2 linked regions of the Chondromyces crocatus genome follow. The protein of the gene in region 1 interacts with the protein of each later gene in a pairwise test. Links are inferred from orthologs where the notes say so. Each region holds a gene or a part of one and is shown on either strand. Other genes may lie near its edges. The genes, in order: ndk and ung.

Evidence for each region.
Region 2: the proteins of ndk (region 1) and ung interact in binary tests that used the Escherichia coli proteins (3 or more experiments, as listed by UniProt). The link is inferred for Chondromyces crocatus from one-to-one orthologs.

What each region holds. Positions count from the first base shown.
Region 1 is NZ_CP012159.1:7,729,586-7,737,520, forward strand. What follows is about bases 3,257-6,134. They hold ndk (nucleoside-diphosphate kinase), read right to left. Parts: upstream 4,977-6,134; coding sequence 4,536-4,976; downstream 3,257-4,535. Other genes in these bases: CMC5_RS27695 (2,3,4,5-tetrahydropyridine-2,6-dicarboxylate N-succinyltransferase), read right to left, coding at 3,257-3,500; CMC5_RS27700 (hypothetical protein), read right to left, coding at 3,634-4,536; CMC5_RS27710 (response regulator), read left to right, coding at 5,131-5,838; CMC5_RS27715 (HAMP domain-containing sensor histidine kinase), read left to right, coding at 5,835-6,134. Outside these bases: CMC5_RS27680 (response regulator), read left to right, coding at 114-560; CMC5_RS27685 (sensor histidine kinase), read left to right, coding at 704-1,555; dapE (succinyl-diaminopimelate desuccinylase), read right to left, coding at 1,552-2,649; more of CMC5_RS27695, read right to left, coding at 2,673-3,256; more of CMC5_RS27715, read left to right, coding at 6,135-7,301; phosphate ABC transporter ATP-binding protein PstB, read left to right, coding at 7,453-7,935. UniProt on the Escherichia coli protein: Major role in the synthesis of nucleoside triphosphates other than ATP. The ATP gamma phosphate is transferred to the NDP beta phosphate via a ping-pong mechanism, using a phosphorylated active-site intermediate.
Region 2 is NZ_CP012159.1:4,276,726-4,284,595, forward strand. Bases 2,230-5,042 are described here. They hold ung (uracil-DNA glycosylase), read left to right. Parts: upstream 2,230-3,200; coding sequence 3,201-3,884; downstream 3,885-5,042. Other genes in these bases: CMC5_RS15880 (penicillin-binding transpeptidase domain-containing protein), read left to right, coding at 2,230-2,524; nth (endonuclease III), read left to right, coding at 2,567-3,199; CMC5_RS15895 (YkgJ family cysteine cluster protein), read left to right, coding at 3,892-4,674. In the rest of the region: CMC5_RS47550 (DUF4215 domain-containing protein), read right to left, coding at 1-1,203; more of CMC5_RS15880, read left to right, coding at 1,415-2,229; CMC5_RS46505 (DUF4215 domain-containing protein), read right to left, coding at 5,699-7,870. UniProt on the Escherichia coli protein: Excises uracil residues from the DNA which can arise as a result of misincorporation of dUMP residues by DNA polymerase or due to deamination of cytosine.

The sequences.
Region 1 (7,935 bases):
CCCCAAGGCTGCAGCCAGAGCAGGTCGAGTCATTCCCAACCGACCGAGGTTCCGGAGCAGGGCGCAAGCCTGATTGCAGCCGTAAAGCATCCGATCCGGGATAGAGAGAACGCATGGACCCGACAGGCAACCACGACACCGCGCCGCTCGTGTTGGTGGTCGACGACTTCCAGGACAACCGCGAGATGTTCGCCGAGTATCTCGCCTTCTCGGGCTTCCGTGTGGCGGAGGCCGCCACCGGGCGAGAGGCGCTGGACAAGGCCTTCGAGCTCCTCCCCGACCTCATCCTGATGGACCTCTCCCTGCCCGAGATCGACGGCTGGAAGGCGACCCGCTTTCTGAAGAACGACCCTCGGACCAAGGCCATCCCCATCGTGGCGCTGACGGGCCACGCGCTGGCGGGCCATTCGCGTGAAGCCAGGGACGCGGGCTGCGACGCATTCCTCACCAAGCCGTGCCTGCCGGACACGCTGGTGGCGGAGATCCGACGTGTACTCGCAACACGCAGCTCTGGTGACAGCACCTCCAGCAAAGGCGCTCCGGATCCTTCGGAGCACTGATCGACGGCGTCGACCCGCCCGCCTTACGCCCTCAGCGCGCGTGCTGACTGGAGATGCCGGGGACGGCGGGCACGGGACTCCGGCGGCGCCTGACTTCCACGCTGGCTCTCCCTCTGGCTAACTCTTCTCCGAGGTCGAGCAAGATGGCGCGGGTCACACGCAAAAAAATCACCACCAAGCGAGACAAGCCGAGCGTCACCTCGTCGACGACGCTCGAGAACGAATGCGAACGCCTCGAGCAGCTCTGTCACGCGCTCGAACAGCGTGCCGAGACGATGGAGCAGGCGCATCGCCAGACGATATCCACCGTCTCTCACGATCTGTGCAATGCGCTGAGCGTCATCGTGATGAGCGCCAGGCTCATGCTCCGCACCGTGGGTCCCGAGGCCGCCGGTCGAAAGCAGCTCGACGCCATCCTGCGGGCGGCGGACGAGATCGAGCAGCTCGCGCGTGATCTCGTCGACGCGAACCATGTCGAGGCCGGCACGCTCCGCGTGGATCATCAGCCGCTGGAGATCGTGCCTCTCGTCAAACAGGCGCTGGACATGGCGGCCCCTTCCGCGGCTGCCAAGCCCGTCACCCTCTCCAGCGAGGTCACGCCGGAGCTCACGGCCGTTGCGGCGGACCGAGAGCGGCTGCTCCAGGTCCTCGTCACCTTGATCACCAACGCCGTACGATTCACCCCGCGCGGCGGCCACATCACACTGCGCGCGGAAGCCGCCGGGCCGGCCGGGGGAGGAGGGGTCCGGTTCTCGATCGCGGATACCGGACCAGGGATCCCCGCCGAGCAACGGGATCGCCTCTTCACGCGCTTCGCTCAGAGCCGCCGGCCACCTTGTCAGGTCGTCGGACTCGGCCCTTACGTGGTGAAGGGCATCGTCGAGGCGCACGGTGGCGCCATCTGGGTCGACAGCGAGGTCGGCGTCGGTACCACGGTACGCTTCACCATGCCCCCCGCAGGGACCCTCCGCGAAGCGGCGAGCGCCGCCCTCTAGCCGCCCAGGGAAGCCGCCGTCGCTTTCCCCATCGCTGCGATCCAGCGACGCAGGATGCCATCCCCCTCCACCAGCCGGGCGATGGACGTCCATTCGTTTCGCTGATGCGCCTGGGCATTCACGCCCGGACCGAAGTTCACGGCAGGCACGCCCAGCTCGGCGAAGCGGGCCACGTCGGTCCATGCTTGCTTGGGCTCGACGCCGTTCACCCCTGCAGCGCGAAGCTGCATCACGAGCGGGTGGGAAGCATGCGGCAACGCGGACGGGCTGAGATCCAGCCACGCGACCTCGGCGCGATCGCCCACCAGCCCTTCGATCTCGCGCTGCGCCTCCTCGATCGAGGTCCCCGGCGCGAAGCGGTGGTTCAGGTTCAGCGTGAGCTCATCCGGGATGATGTTCCGCCCTCGGCCGCCCTCGATCAGGGTGGCTGAGGTCACCGTCCGGTACAGGAGCCCATCATGGACGACATCGCGGGGCTCCAGCGCATCGAGCTCCACCAGCAGGCGCCCTGCTTTGTGGATGGCGTTCTCTCCCTGCCAGGGCCGCCCGCTGTGCGCGGTTCTCCCGCGGAACGTCACGGTCGCGTGCAGCGAGCCCACCGCCCCGAGGCTCAGTCGATTGTCGCTCGGCTCCAGGCACACCGCGAGATCGACCTGCCCGAGCCCGGGCTCACGCTCCAGCACGAGCCCGAGCTCGTTGTCGCGAAACGGTCCCTCCTCGCGCGCATAGAACACCAGCGTCAGATCCAGCCCATCGAGTCCCTCCGGCGCGTGCTCGACGAGGTCCAGCATCAGCGCCAGGCCTGACTTCATGTCACTCGCGCCCGGACCGTAGAGGCGATCCCCCTCGATGCGGGGCGGTCCATCATGCGCGGTCCTCACCACGTCGAGGTGCCCAGCCAGCGCAACCTTGGGCCCCCCCGTCCCCCGCGTCACCTGCACCACCAGCGAGTCGCCATGACGTCGAGGCGGTTCAGGAAGCCGCGCCCGACGCAGCCGCTCGACGAGCGCGTCGCAGAGCGCCTTCTCTTCCCCAGTCGGCGAAGGGATCTCGCAGAGCCAGAGGAGGGTTGCCGCGAGCCGGTCCGCTCGCACGGGGTCACCTTCGACGGGCGTCGTCATACCGCGACCCCGAAGTCACGAAGCGCCGAGTTCAAGGAGACCTTCCGGTCCGTCGCCGCCGTCCTGTGACCGATGATCAACGCACAGGGCACGCCGAACGTCCCCGCGGGGAACGTCTTCGGGCGCGTCCCCGGGATCACCACGCTGCGGGGAGGCACGCGACCGCGGTACTCGACCACCTCGGGCCCGCTCACATCGAGGATGGCCGTGGAAGACGTCAGCACCACGCCCGCCCCGAGCACGGCCTCTTCGCCCACCACGACCCCCTCCACCACGATCACCCGGGATCCGATGAAGGCCCCATCTTCGACGATCACGGGCTGCGCCGACGGCGGCTCGAGCACGCCTCCGATCCCCACGCCGCCCGACAGGTGGCAATCGCGGCCGATCTGCGCGCAGCTCCCGACGGTCGCCCAGGTATCGACCATCGTCCCGGCGCCCACCCGCGCACCGATGTTCACGTAGCCGGGCATCACGATGGCGCCCGCCTCCAGAAACGCGCCATACCGCACCGTTCCCGGGGGCACCACGCGCACCCCCGCGGCGTCCAGACCTCGCTTCAGCGGGATCTTGTCGTGGAACTCGAAGGGCCCTGCCTCCATCACCTCCATCTTGCGCAGGGCGAAATAGAGGAGAATCGCCTCTTTCAACCACGCATGGGTCACCCACGCTCCGCCTGGTTCGGCGCGCTCGGCGACCCGGAGCACCCCGCGATCGAGTGCGTCCACCGCGCTCAGGACGGCCTCTTCATGAGCCGACGAGCGCAGCAACGCGCGGTCCCTGTAAGCAGCCTCGACGAGCCCCCTCAGCGCATCCACATCCATCACCGACGGGCCTTACCACGTTCCGCCGAAGGCGCCGACTTCGTGAGACGAGCGCATGGCGAGCGTCGCGCCCTCCCGCGTCCAGGCTCCCGACGGCATCGTCCGTCGCTCCGTCGCTCCGTCGCTCCGTCGCTCAGAGGATGAGGGTGCTGGAACTCGCGCCAGCCTCCGGCAAGCGCAGCTCCATTCCCGCACGTCGCGCCGTCACCAGGGCCACTGCGCGGGCACGCTCGCTGCTCTCCCTCAGGGGCACCATCAGGGCCACCCTCGTCCCCCCTTCATCGCCTCCCCGCGCCGCTCGAAGGCGCACGACCGCTCGCCCGTCGGCCCGACGTCCAGCTTCGAGCAACAGACAGGTCACCCCCGACTCTGCCAGCGCGGCCACGACGAGTTCCAGCAGCGGCCCGATCACCCGGGGATCGGCCTCCACGCTGTCACAGTCTTCGCCGAGCGCGACCAGCAGCCGGATGGCGGGTTGCGCCTGCAAGAGACCACTGCCCCGCTCTCTCAGCAGATCGCCCAGGTTGAGCGAGGTGGGTCGAAGCTCGATGGATGCGACCAGCAGATCGAGGAAGAGAAGGGCGCTCGAGAGTTCGCGCGACGTCCGTCTCACATGGGCTTCCATGGCGAGCCGCTGCCGAGCGTCGATGGTCCGCTCGGGAGGAGTGGCCCTCCCTCGGCCGCCAGGACGGCTCTCTTCGGGAGGAGTGGCCCTCCCGCGGCTGCCAGGACGGCTCTCTTCCAGCCCACGCCCCAGCTCCGACTCCAGCCGCGCTACCTCTGCTTCTGCTGGCGTGATCACCGCCCGTGCAGCAGCCACACTCTCCGAGTCGGCAGCCATCGTCACGGCCAGCGCCTCCGCCAGCGCGTCGAGGGCGCCGCGGAGCGTGGCGCAGCCCTCCTGCACCTCGGGTAGTGCCCGCAGGATACCCCGCGGTCCTACCCGACGTGAGCCGAGCAACTGGACGAAGCTCTCGATGGCAGCAGCGCCGTCGCGAACCGCGCCGCGCGCGGCTGCGAGGCGCTCATCGAGCATCAGGAGGCCGAGGAAGCCGTCGGAGACACCTCGTAACCGGCGAAGAAGTAGGAAATCTCTCGCGCCGCGGTCGAGGTCTTGTCGGAGCCGTGCGCGGCGTTCTCGCCGACGCTCGCCCCGTAGAGCTTGCGGATCGTTCCCTCCGCCGCCTTCGCCGGATCGGTCGCGCCGATGACCTCACGGTACCGGGCCACCGCGTCTTCACGCTCCAGCGCCATCACGATGATGGGGCTGCGCGACATGAAGGCGACCAGCTCATCGAAGAACCCGCGCCCCCGGTGCTCCTCGTAGAAGCCCTCGGCCTCCTTGCGGGACAGGTGAACGCGCTTCAGCGCCTTGACGGTGAAGCCCTCGGCCTCCAGCCGGGCGATGATCGCCCCGGCGTGGTTCTTCTCGACGGCGTCGGGCTTGATGATGGAAAGGGTTCGCTCCAGGGCCATGATGGGGCGGGCTTATGCGAAAGTTCGCGTCCTTGCAAGAAGTTCCCATCCGGCCGGGCCTGCCCAGGCCCCGTGCCCGCTTCGCGCTGGGCGGTCTCCCCCTCCCTCGGGGGGCGCCATGAACCTGTAACATTCACCTGCTAGAAGGTCCGCCATGCCGAGCCACGTTCTCATCGTCGAGGATGAGCGCGATCTGCAGCGCGTCGTCGCCTACAACTTCCGTCAAGCTGGGTTCGACGTCGTCTCGGCGATGAACGGCGAGACCGCCCTCCGTGCACTCAAGGAGGAGCGTTTCGACCTGATCATCCTCGATCTCATGCTGCCCGACATCTCGGGGACCGAGCTCTGTCGCCGCATCAAGCAGAGCCCCCAGACCGCCCAGACACCCATCATCATGGTCACGGCGAAGGGCGAGGAGGTCGACCGGGTGGTGGGCTTCGAGCTCGGCGCCGACGACTACCTGGTCAAGCCGTTCAGCGTCCGGGAGCTCATCCTCCGCGCCCGGGCCGTACTGCGCCGCTCCGAGGGCCCTGGCCCTGCACCCGAGCGCTTCGACTTCGGCGCCCTCCGCATCGACCGCGCAGCGCACCGGGCGTGGGTCGAAGGGCAAGAGGTCGCCCTCACCGCGCTGGAGTTCCGCCTCCTCATGATGCTCTACGATCGCCGAGGCCGCGTGCTCTCGCGGGACACCCTCCTCGACGAGGTCTGGGGCTCCCACGTCGACGTGACCGCCCGCAACGTCGACACCCACGTGAAGCGGGTCCGCGAGAAGCTCGGCGTCGTCGGGGAGTACATCGAGACCGTGCGCGGCGTGGGCTACCGCTTCCGCGCCGACGCAGGCGAGAGCACCAGCAGCGGATGAGGCGGCGACTCGGCCTCGGCGGCAGGCTGGTCCTCGCGACGGCGGTGGTGCTCCTCGGCGCCGGCGTCGTGCTCGAGCAGCTCAGCTCGCACGAGCTGGAAGCGCTCCTCGCCCGCCACGCGGCCCCCCCGGCCGCCATCGACGCCGCCCTCGCGCGCTACCGCCAGCTCGTCCTCATCGGCGTCGCCGCTGCGATCCTGGTGGCCTCCGCCGTCGGCGCAGCGGCCGCCCTCCTGGTCACCCGCCCCGTCACCCGCCTCACCCGCGTCGCCCTCGCCATGGCCCGCGGCGATCTCACCGCCCGCGCCCCGACCCGTGGCGCTGGCGAGGTCGCTCAGCTCGGGCGCGCGCTGAACCAGCTCACCAGCGCCCTCTCCCGCTCCATCGGGGAGCTGCGCGGCGAGCGCGACGTCCTCGCCGGCATCCTCGACGGCATGCGCGAAGGCGTCCTCGTGCTCGACGGCGACGCCCTGATCGTCCTCGCCAACCGGGCCGTCCGCGGCATGCTCTCCGTCGGAGAAGACGCCGTCGGCAAGTCCGTCCTCGAGGCCATCCGCAGCGCCCGCCTCGCCGAGGCCGTCGACCGCGCGCGGGGTCAAGACGAGCCGGTCGACATCGAGGTCGAGCTCGGCCACCTCTTCGGCCTCGGCCGGGGCGCAGCCTTCACCCTCCCTGCCGCCCGCCGCATCCTCGTCCGGGTCTCTCGCTTGCAGAGCGATACCGGCCGACCGGGCGTCATCGCCGTCTTCCACGACGTCACCGATCTGCGCCGCCTGGAGACCATCCGCACGGACTTCGTGGCCAACGTGTCCCACGAGCTGCGCACCCCGGTGACGGCCATCAGCACCGCCGTCGAAACCTTGCAGATGGGCGCGCTCTCCGATCCTGGCGAGGCCCCCGAGTTCGTGGCGATGATCGACCGCAACGCCCGGCGGCTACGTCAGCTCGTCGACGATCTCCTCGACCTCGCCAAGATCGAATCGAAGACCCTCAAGCTCGATCTCCAGACGCTCGACGTCAGCGGCGTCATCGAGCACGCCACCCACCTGTGCGCCGAGCCGGCGCGACGCCGCCGCGTCGAGGTCACCGTCGAAAAGCCGTCCGATCTGCCCCTCGGCCGCTTCGACCAGCGCGCGCTCGAACAGGTGCTCACCAACCTGCTCGACAACGCCATCAAGTACGCAGGAGAGGGGGCGCACGTCACCGTCTCGTCGCGCACAGAAGGCGACCTCCTCGCCATCACCGTCGCCGACGACGGTCCCGGGATCCCGGCCCAGCACCTGGGGCGCATCTTCGAGCGCTTCTACCGCGTCGACGCAGGCCGCTCCCGCGACCTCGGCGGGACCGGCCTCGGCCTGGCGATCGTGAAACACCTCGTCGAGCTGATGAGCGGCGCCGTCGACGTCGAGAGCGCCCTCGGACGCGGCACCCGCTTCACCGTGCGCATCCCGCGCGGCGCGTGAGCCTCCGCCGCCCATCCACCCCTCTGTCACCGTCCCGTCACTCACCGCCGGTAGACACGATTGCCCTGACGCAGAGGCGCCCGGTGGAGGATACTCCCCGCGTGCGTCCCCTCCCCTCCCTCAACCCCGAGCAGCGCCCATCCACCCGTAGATGACCGCGATCGATCCCGAGATCGGCGCCGAATCGGCGCCCGCCACCAAGCTCCAGGTCACGCACCTGAACGCTTACTTCGGAGATCTCCACGTCATCCGGGACATCACCCTCGGTGTCCCCGCCGAGAAGGTGACCGCCATCATCGGCCCCTCCGGCTGCGGAAAATCCACCTTCCTGCGCTGCCTCAACCGCATGCACGAGCACGTCCCGGGGGCCCGGGCCAAGGGCGAAGTCCTCCTCGACGGCGTCGACGTCTACCACCCCTCGGTCAACCCCGTCCGGCTGCGGCGGCGGGTCGGCATGGTCTTTCAGAAGCCGAACCCGTTCCCCACGATGTCCATCCGCGACAACGTACTCGCCGGCCACCGGCTGAACGGCACCCACATCGACGCGCCAGGAGAACTCGTCGAGCACTGCTTGCGCCAGGTGGCCCTCTGGGACGAAGTGAAGGACCGGCTCGACCAGCCCGGCATCGCCCTG
Region 2 (7,870 bases), 3.5 Mb from region 1 along the record:
GATGTTGAACCGGACTGCCGCCCGCATCACATAGGGCGAGCTGAGCAGCTCCACGTGGCTGGACACCGACCCCTGGTCCGGGATGGCGGCCGGCACGTCCTTCGCCGGAACGACGAGGAGGGCCCTGTTCGTCCCGCAGCCCAGGAACGTCGCGTCGCAGGCCGCCGCGCAGTCCGGGTCGGCGCAGTCGACCAGCCCGTCGCCGTCGTTGTCGGTCCCGTCGTTGCAGTAGAGTTCGATCCCGAGCGAGCACACGCTCGGCGTTCCGGTGCACACGTAGTTCGGCCAGATCTCGCAGTTCGCGTCGCAGCCATCGCCGTCGGCCGTGTTGCCGTCGTCGCACTCCTCGGCGCCTGCGCGGATACCGTTGCCGCAGGCGCTCACGGTGCAGTTCACGTCGCAGCCGTCGCCGTTGATCGCGTTGCCGTCGTCGCACTGCTCTCCGGCCGTCTGCACACCGTTCCCGCAGCCCGTCGGCCTGCAGTTCGAGTCACAACCATCGCCGTCGATCAGGTTCCCGTCGTCGCAGACCTCTGCGCCCTCGGTCACCCCGTCACCGCAGACGGCCGGGATGCACTGCCCCGCGCCGTCGCAGACCACGCCCCCATTGTCGTCGCAGCCCGTGCTCGCGGGTTCCGGCGTGAACACCGGCGTCCCCTGATCGCAGTCGTCGACCGTGCAGTCGTTGTTGTCGTTGGGAATGTCGAAGTCGTCCGCTTCCGTGACCGTCGACCCGTTCCCGTCGCAGATCGCGCGCTGACAATCGCCTGTGATCTGGGTGGGGACCAGCGTCCCGGCGGCGACCGGCGTCGTGCCGCACACCCCTGCCGTGCAGACCGCGACCTCACAGACGTTCGCCGGCGCCTGACAGTCGGCTGCGACCGCACATTGGGCGGGGCCCTGTCCCCCGGCGCCGCCCTGTCCCCCCATTCCTCCGGCGCCCATTCCCCCGGCGCCTTGTCCGCCAGAGCCCCCCTGTCCTCCAGCGCCTTGCCCCCCGGAGCCCCCTTGACCTCCAGTGCCTCCCTGGGCACCCGAGCCCCCTTGTCCGTCTCCGCCTTGTCCGTCTCCCCCGGCGCCGCCGGCCCCACCCGCACCAGGGGGGGTCGGAGGTCGGGGTTCATTCGAATCCGAGCAGCCGGCGGTCCCCAGGATGCCGAGGACGAGCGCCAGCCCTGCTGCAATTGGTCTTGTGTGACGCATGGATATGCGCGCCTCCAGGATGGGTCTCACCCGGTAAGTAAAGGTCCGAGCGTAAACCGTCCCGCTTACCAAATTATGCAATGACGCTCCCGCAGGGAAGTCGAAAGGAGCGCCGACAGTTTCTCTCTGCCATCCCCGTGAGCCCCCTTCCTCCTGGCGCGATCGTCGGGTTTCTTGGCCCTCCAGGGGGGAGCGCTTCATGTAGGCATCTGTGCGACCCCATGGCCTCTACGCGCTCGTCCTCGCCGTCTTCTTTCTCGGCGCGACGCCGGCGCGCGCTCTCGCGGCTCCGGGAGTCCGCGCCCTGAAGGTGCGCAGCGACGGCGCGTTCGCCGTGGTGGGCACCTCGGGCCGGCAGGTGCGCCTCACCGTCGACCCGGCGCTCCAGCGCGCAGCCGAGCGCCTCCTCGACCGCGCGGGCGCCCCGGAGGCCGCCATCGTCGCCTCCGACGTCCGGACGGGGCGCATCCTGGCCTGGGCCAGCCGCGGAGACCGCGACTACGTGGTCACCCCGCTCGCCCCGAGCGCGAGTCTCTTCAAGCTCGTCACCGCCTCGGCCCTCCTGGAGGCCAAGAAGGTCAGTCCCTCGTCGACCGTCTGCTACACGGGTGGCGAGCACGCCATCACGCAGCGCGAGCTCGACGCCCGCGGCGCGAGCTGCACGTCCTTCGGCGAGGCCATCGGCTACAGCATCAACGCCGTCTTCGCCCGCCTCGCGAGCAAGCACCTCGACGCCTCCGACCTCCAGCGGAAGGCCCTGGATCTCGGCTTCGCGGGCAAGGTCCCGATCGACGTCCCTGCTCTCGCCAGCGAGGTGGAGATCCCCGAGAGCGGCCTCGGCCTCGCCCGCGCCGCCGCGGGCTTCTGGAGCGGCCGCCTGACACCACTCGGCGCCCTCTTCGCCATGCAGACCATCGCCAACGACGGCGAGCGGGTCCGACTTTCGCTCATCGATCGGGGCGAAGCGCCAGAGCGCGTCGTCGAGGGCAGGGGGCTCGGCGCACGAGAGGCCAAGATGATGCGGGAGATGCTCCAGATCACCACCCGCCGCGGCACCTGCGCCAAGGCGTTCCGCAAGCCCGATGGCTCGCGCGCACTCGGGACCATGCCCGTCGCCGCCAAGACGGGCACGCTCGTGGGATCCATCCCTGGGCGCAAGGGGCAGCCCCGCATGTTTTCCTGGTTCGCCTCCTTCGCCCCCGCCAATCGACCGGAGATCGCCGTGTCCGTCATGCTCAGCAACGGCCTGAAGTGGCGTACGAAGGCCAACCTCGTCGGTCGGGAGTTGCTCGAGAACTACTTCGCCGAGCGGCGCAGGTGACCTCCTCGGGGCATCCGGATAGGCTTCCCGAGGAGGCCTGCCATGATGCCCGCCGAGATCATCCCCCCCATGCTGGAGCGGCTCCGTGAGGAGCACCCGAACGCTCGCTATGAGCTCGACTGGACCACGCCCTTCGAGCTGTTGATCGCCACGGTCCTCGCGGCGCAGTGTACCGACGAGCGCGTCAACAAGGTCACCGCCACCCTCTTCAAGAAGTACCCCGGTCCCCGCGCCTTCGCCGAGGCGGACACCACCGAGCTGGAAGAGGATCTCAAGCCCACCGGCTTCTACAAGCAGAAGACCAAGAGCGTGCAGGCCATCAGCCGCGAGCTGCTCGCGCGCTTCGACGGCGAAGTGCCTACCACCATCGAGCAGCTCACCACGCTGCCAGGTGTCGCGCGGAAGTCGGCCAACGTCGTCCTCAACACGGCCTTCGACATGCCCACCGGCATCATCGTCGACACCCACGTCGCCCGCGTCAGCCAGCGCATGGGTCTGAGCCGCAAGGACAAGCCCGAGGAGATCGAGCGCGACCTGATGAAGATCGTCGATCAGAGCGACTGGACCTTCTTCGGCCCTGCCACCGTGCTCCATGGCCGCTACACCTGCATGGCGAAGAAGCCCCAGTGCGCCACCTGTGGCATGAGCGATCTCTGCGCGAAGAACGGAGTGTGACGTGAACGTCGACCTGCCCGACTCCTGGATGTCCGTCCTCTCCGACGAGCTGGAGAAGCCCTACTTCAAGAAGCTCGCGACCTACGTCGACGCCGAGCGCGCCGCTCACCAGGTCTTCCCCCCCGAAGGCGACGTCTTCTCCGCGTTCCGGCTCACGCCGTACGAAGAGGTCCGCGTGCTCCTGCTCGGCCAGGACCCGTACCACGACGACAACCAGGCCCACGGGTTGTGCTTCTCCGTGCGACCCGGCATCCCCACGCCACCCTCCCTCGTCAACATGTACAAGGAGGCGGTCGAAGACGTCTCCGGCTTCGAGACCCCGCGCCACGGATGCCTCACCGCCTGGGCCGAGCAGGGCGTGCTACTACTCAACACCGTGCTCACCGTGCGCGCGCACCAGCCCAACTCGCACAAAGGGCAGGGCTGGGAGACGTTCACCGACGCCGTCATCAAGAAGGTGAGCGACAAGCCGGACCCCGTGGTCTTCGTGCTCTGGGGAGGCTACGCGCAGAAGAAAGAGAAGCTCATCGACGCCCGCAAGCACATCGTCATCAAGTCCGCGCACCCCTCTCCCCTCTCGGCGAGGAGCGGCTTCTTCGGCAGCCGCCCGTACTCCAAGATCAACGACGCCCTCACGCACGCGGGGAAGCCCGCGATCGACTGGAAACTCCCGCAAGAGCTGTAGCCTCCCCGTGACGGACGACGGCCGCCGGCCTCCGCGTGCCCTCCCGCTCGCGCAGCCCACCCGCTACACCCCTTCCGTGCTCGAGGGCATCGCCGACGGCGAGCGCGCCGTCCTCGGACCCCTCTTCGGTGGCGGCGAGGTGGGCGTCATCGAGGCCGCCGCGCAGGCCCTCGCCCGTGCCGACGTACTGGTCCAGTCGGCGCGCGAGGCCGAGCCCCCGCCGCAGCCCATCGCCTGCGGTCCCCGCTGCCCGAGCTGCTGCACCTCCAAGGTGCTCGTCCTCGTGCCGGAGGTCCTGCGCCTCGCCGCCTGGCTCCGAGCGAACCGCACGCCCGAGGACCTCGCCGAGCTGCTCGAACGAGTCCGCGCCACCGACGCCACCACCCGAGGCCTGAGCCGGAGCGAGCGCGCACACCGTGGCATCCCGTGTCCCTTGCTCGACGCCGAGGGCTCCTGCTCCGTGCATCCGGCCCGCCCCCTCGTCTGCGCCTCGTGGACCTCGCTCGATCTCGCCGCGTGCCAACGTCACTTCCCCGATCCCCTCCACACCCCCGCACCGCCGTTGCACGCCCCGGGCTACGAGGTGGTGAATGCGGTGATGGCCGGCCTCGGCTGGGCCGCCAAGGAACGCGGCCTCGACGCCACACCCCTCGAGCTCATCGCCGCCCTCCGCATCGCGCTGGAGCGCCCCGGCGCTGGAGCGCGCTGGCTCCGGAAACTCCCCGTCTTCTCGACCGCCCACGATCCGGAGTGGATGGCGGCCAACGGTGGCCCCGTCGGCGTTCCTTAGGGGAGTTCCGCCCACCTTGCACGCGCAGGCGCTTCCACGCCGAACCAGGTGTCCTCCGCTTTTTTTCCGGCAGGTCACGCTCGTGACCGGAAGGAGGCGGCAGCCGACGGAGGGGGGGCCGCCTGCGATCCTGATGCCGGATGCAAGCGCATGCTCCTCGTCCCGCGCGACACCGACGCGGTGGCTGGAGCAGGGACCGGGGTGGATGCACGACGCGACCGTCGAACAGCTGGGCGGTGACGGGAGCGGAGAAAGCGCCGCCGAGGGGCGCGACCGTCACGCCCCAGGGACGCGCTCACCTGGAGGTCGTCCGCCACGACAGAGGATTTGTCGCCCGAAACATGGTCGCGTCGGCGCCCGACGACGGTAGGTCACGCCCGTGACCTGGTCGCATCAGCGGGCGACGCGACCATGTTTCGAGCGTGACCTGGTCGCGTCGCCCGCCAACGGCATCCGGTTCGCATTCACCCACGTGAAACCATCACCGGGCGGCTTCTGGCATGGCGCTGGAGCGGACCTGGGTCCACTGGGACCTGGGGCTGCCGCGCTGAACTCGTCTCTTCAGGATGAAAAATTACGACGATGGAACGAGGCCCCCGACGATGCTGGAGCGCCGGGGTCCCCGCGGACCTGGGGGGTGGCGGGCGTCCTGGCGCCTCGGAGACATGCCGTGTCCCCGCCGTCGTGGTCAGGGAGTTTCAGACGCCATCCAGCATCCTCAGGCGGCGCGCGTCGTCCGTCGTCGCCTCGGCAGGGTCGCCAGCCCACCGAGCAGCACCAGCATGCCCCCTGAGCGCTGCTGCCGTCGTGCCCGGCGACCCGGCACCCGCAGCCGCGCGTTCGTGAAACGCCCGGAGACGGACCGCACGCGACACGATGCGAGGTGGAGAGGCCCGCGCAACGGGGGGACTCACGCGCGGGGTCGTGGGGATTGGAGGGTGTTGCCGCTCTCACGGTCATCCGTGCTCGAAGGGATCGAGGGACGAGCGCCCAGGAGGCGCCCGGCCCTCGCGTTCACGGCGTTTCAGGCAGCCCGTTGCGAGCGCCGACGCCGCCGCGTGACGACCACGGCAAGGCCACCGAGGAACAGCAGCGCACCCGCCTGAGAGCTGCTCTCGATGCCCGCGACGCGGCATCCGCAGCCGCTGTCGTCCTGTGTGTCACCGTCATCCGGCGTGTCGGAACCACCGACGCCGCCGAGCCCGTCGCCGCCAGCGCCGAGGCCACCTTCGCCGCCTCCACCGCCAGCGCCACCAGCACCGAGGCCACCTTCGCCACCAGCGCCACCAGCGCCCTCGCCGCCGGCACCGAGGCCGCCTTCACCCCCGCTGCCGCCCGAGCCGCCGCCAGCGCCGCCCTGGCCTTCGCTGGTGCAATCGGAGGCGCAGCCATCGCCGTCCGTGGTGTTGCCGTCGTCGCAGTCCTCGACCCCTTCCTGGACGAAGCCGTCGCCGCAGGTGGCCTCGACACAGCCATCGACGCACCCGTCGGTGTCGTCCTGGTTGCCGTCGTCGCACTCCTCGACCCCATCACGGACGAAGCCGTCTCCGCAGGTGGCGGTCATGCACGTGTTGAGGCAGCCGTCGTTGTTGCTCTGGTTGCCGTCGTCGCAGGTCTCTCCCGGCTGGACGATCCCATCGCCGCAGGTGGGCAGCGAACAGTTGTTGCGGCAGCCATCGTTGTCGATCGAGTTGCCGTCATCACAAGCCTCGACGCCGGTCTGGACGAAGCCGTCGCCGCAGGTCGCGCTGGTGCAGGTGTTGAGGCACGCGTCGTTGTTGCTCGCGTTGCCGTCGTCACATTGCTCGACGCCCGTACGGACGAACCCATCGCCGCAGGAGGCGACGACGCAGGTGTTGAGGCAAGCGTCGTTGTTGCTCGCGTTGCCGTCGTCGCATTGCTCGACGCCCGTGCGGACGAACCCATCGCCGCAGGAGGCGACGACGCAGGTGTTGAGGCAAGCGTCGTTGTTGCTCGCGTTGCCGTCATCGCACTGCTCGACGCCCGTGCGGACGAACCCATCGCCGCAGGAGGCGGTGACGCAGGTGTTGAGGCAGGCGTCGCTGTTGTTCTGGTTGCCGTCGTCGCACTGCTCGACACCGGCCTGCACGACGCCATCGCCACAGGAGGCGGTGACGCAGGTGTTGAGGCAGGCGTCGTTGTTGTTCTGGTTGCCGTCGTCGCACTGCTCGACGCCGGCCTGCACGAAGCCGTCACCGCACGCGGCGAGCATGCACGTGTTGAGACAGCCGTCTGTATTGCTCGCGTTGCCGTCGTCGCACTGCTCCGGGCCGTTGGCGATCCCGTCGCCGCAGCGCGGGCCCGGGCCGCCACAGTCCGCGCGGCAGTGGTTGTACTGGCCGTTCTGTGGGCCATCGTCACAGGCCTCCCCGGGGCCGACGATGCCATCGCCACACGTCGACGCCGGTACGAACTCGTAGGCGCCCATGTCGAAGGCCGCCCCGTTGATCCCATCCCCGTCCAGTGGTCGCGGGTTGCCGTCGAGGTCGGTGCTCGGCGCTCCCGTCGCCGTGCCCGCGTCGATGCAAGCGCTCGTGCTCTGGAGCCGGAGATTCCCGGGGGCGGCGATGTAGAGGGGGTTGACGGAGAGCGATCCCGTGCCGCCGCCGGCGCCGCTGTAGTCGCTGCTGGAATTTCCCCAGACGTTGGAGTGGGTGACGTTGATCGCAGGGGTGCCCGAAGTCGTGTAGCGGTTGACGCCGATGCCGTTGGCGGTGACGACGCTGTTGGTGACGTTGACCGTCAGGCCCACGCCCGAGCTGGTGCGCGCATAGACGCCATAGCTGTTGTTGGCGTACACCGTGGAGTTGACGACATTGACCGTATTTCCCGCGCCATTGCTGGTGTAGACATAGACGCCGGTGTTGGAGTTGTTGCGCAGGACCGAGTTCGTCACCGAACCCGAGGCGCTGCCCGCGAAGTAGAGGCCGTAGGTGTTGCCGTGGGCCGTCAGACCGTCGAAGGTCTGCGTGCCTTCCTCGATGTAGGCGCCGTAGGTGGCGCGCGTGACGATGGCGTTGAAGAACGAGTTACCGTTCGACGATGCGGCGAGCCGGATGCCCCACCACGAGCCCGCGGAGGAAGCGGTGGCGTCGAGGGTGACGGGCAGCGCGGGGGTGCCAGCGGCGCGGAGCGTGCCGCGCAGGGTCAGCTCGTTGCGACCGGTGTCGAGCCC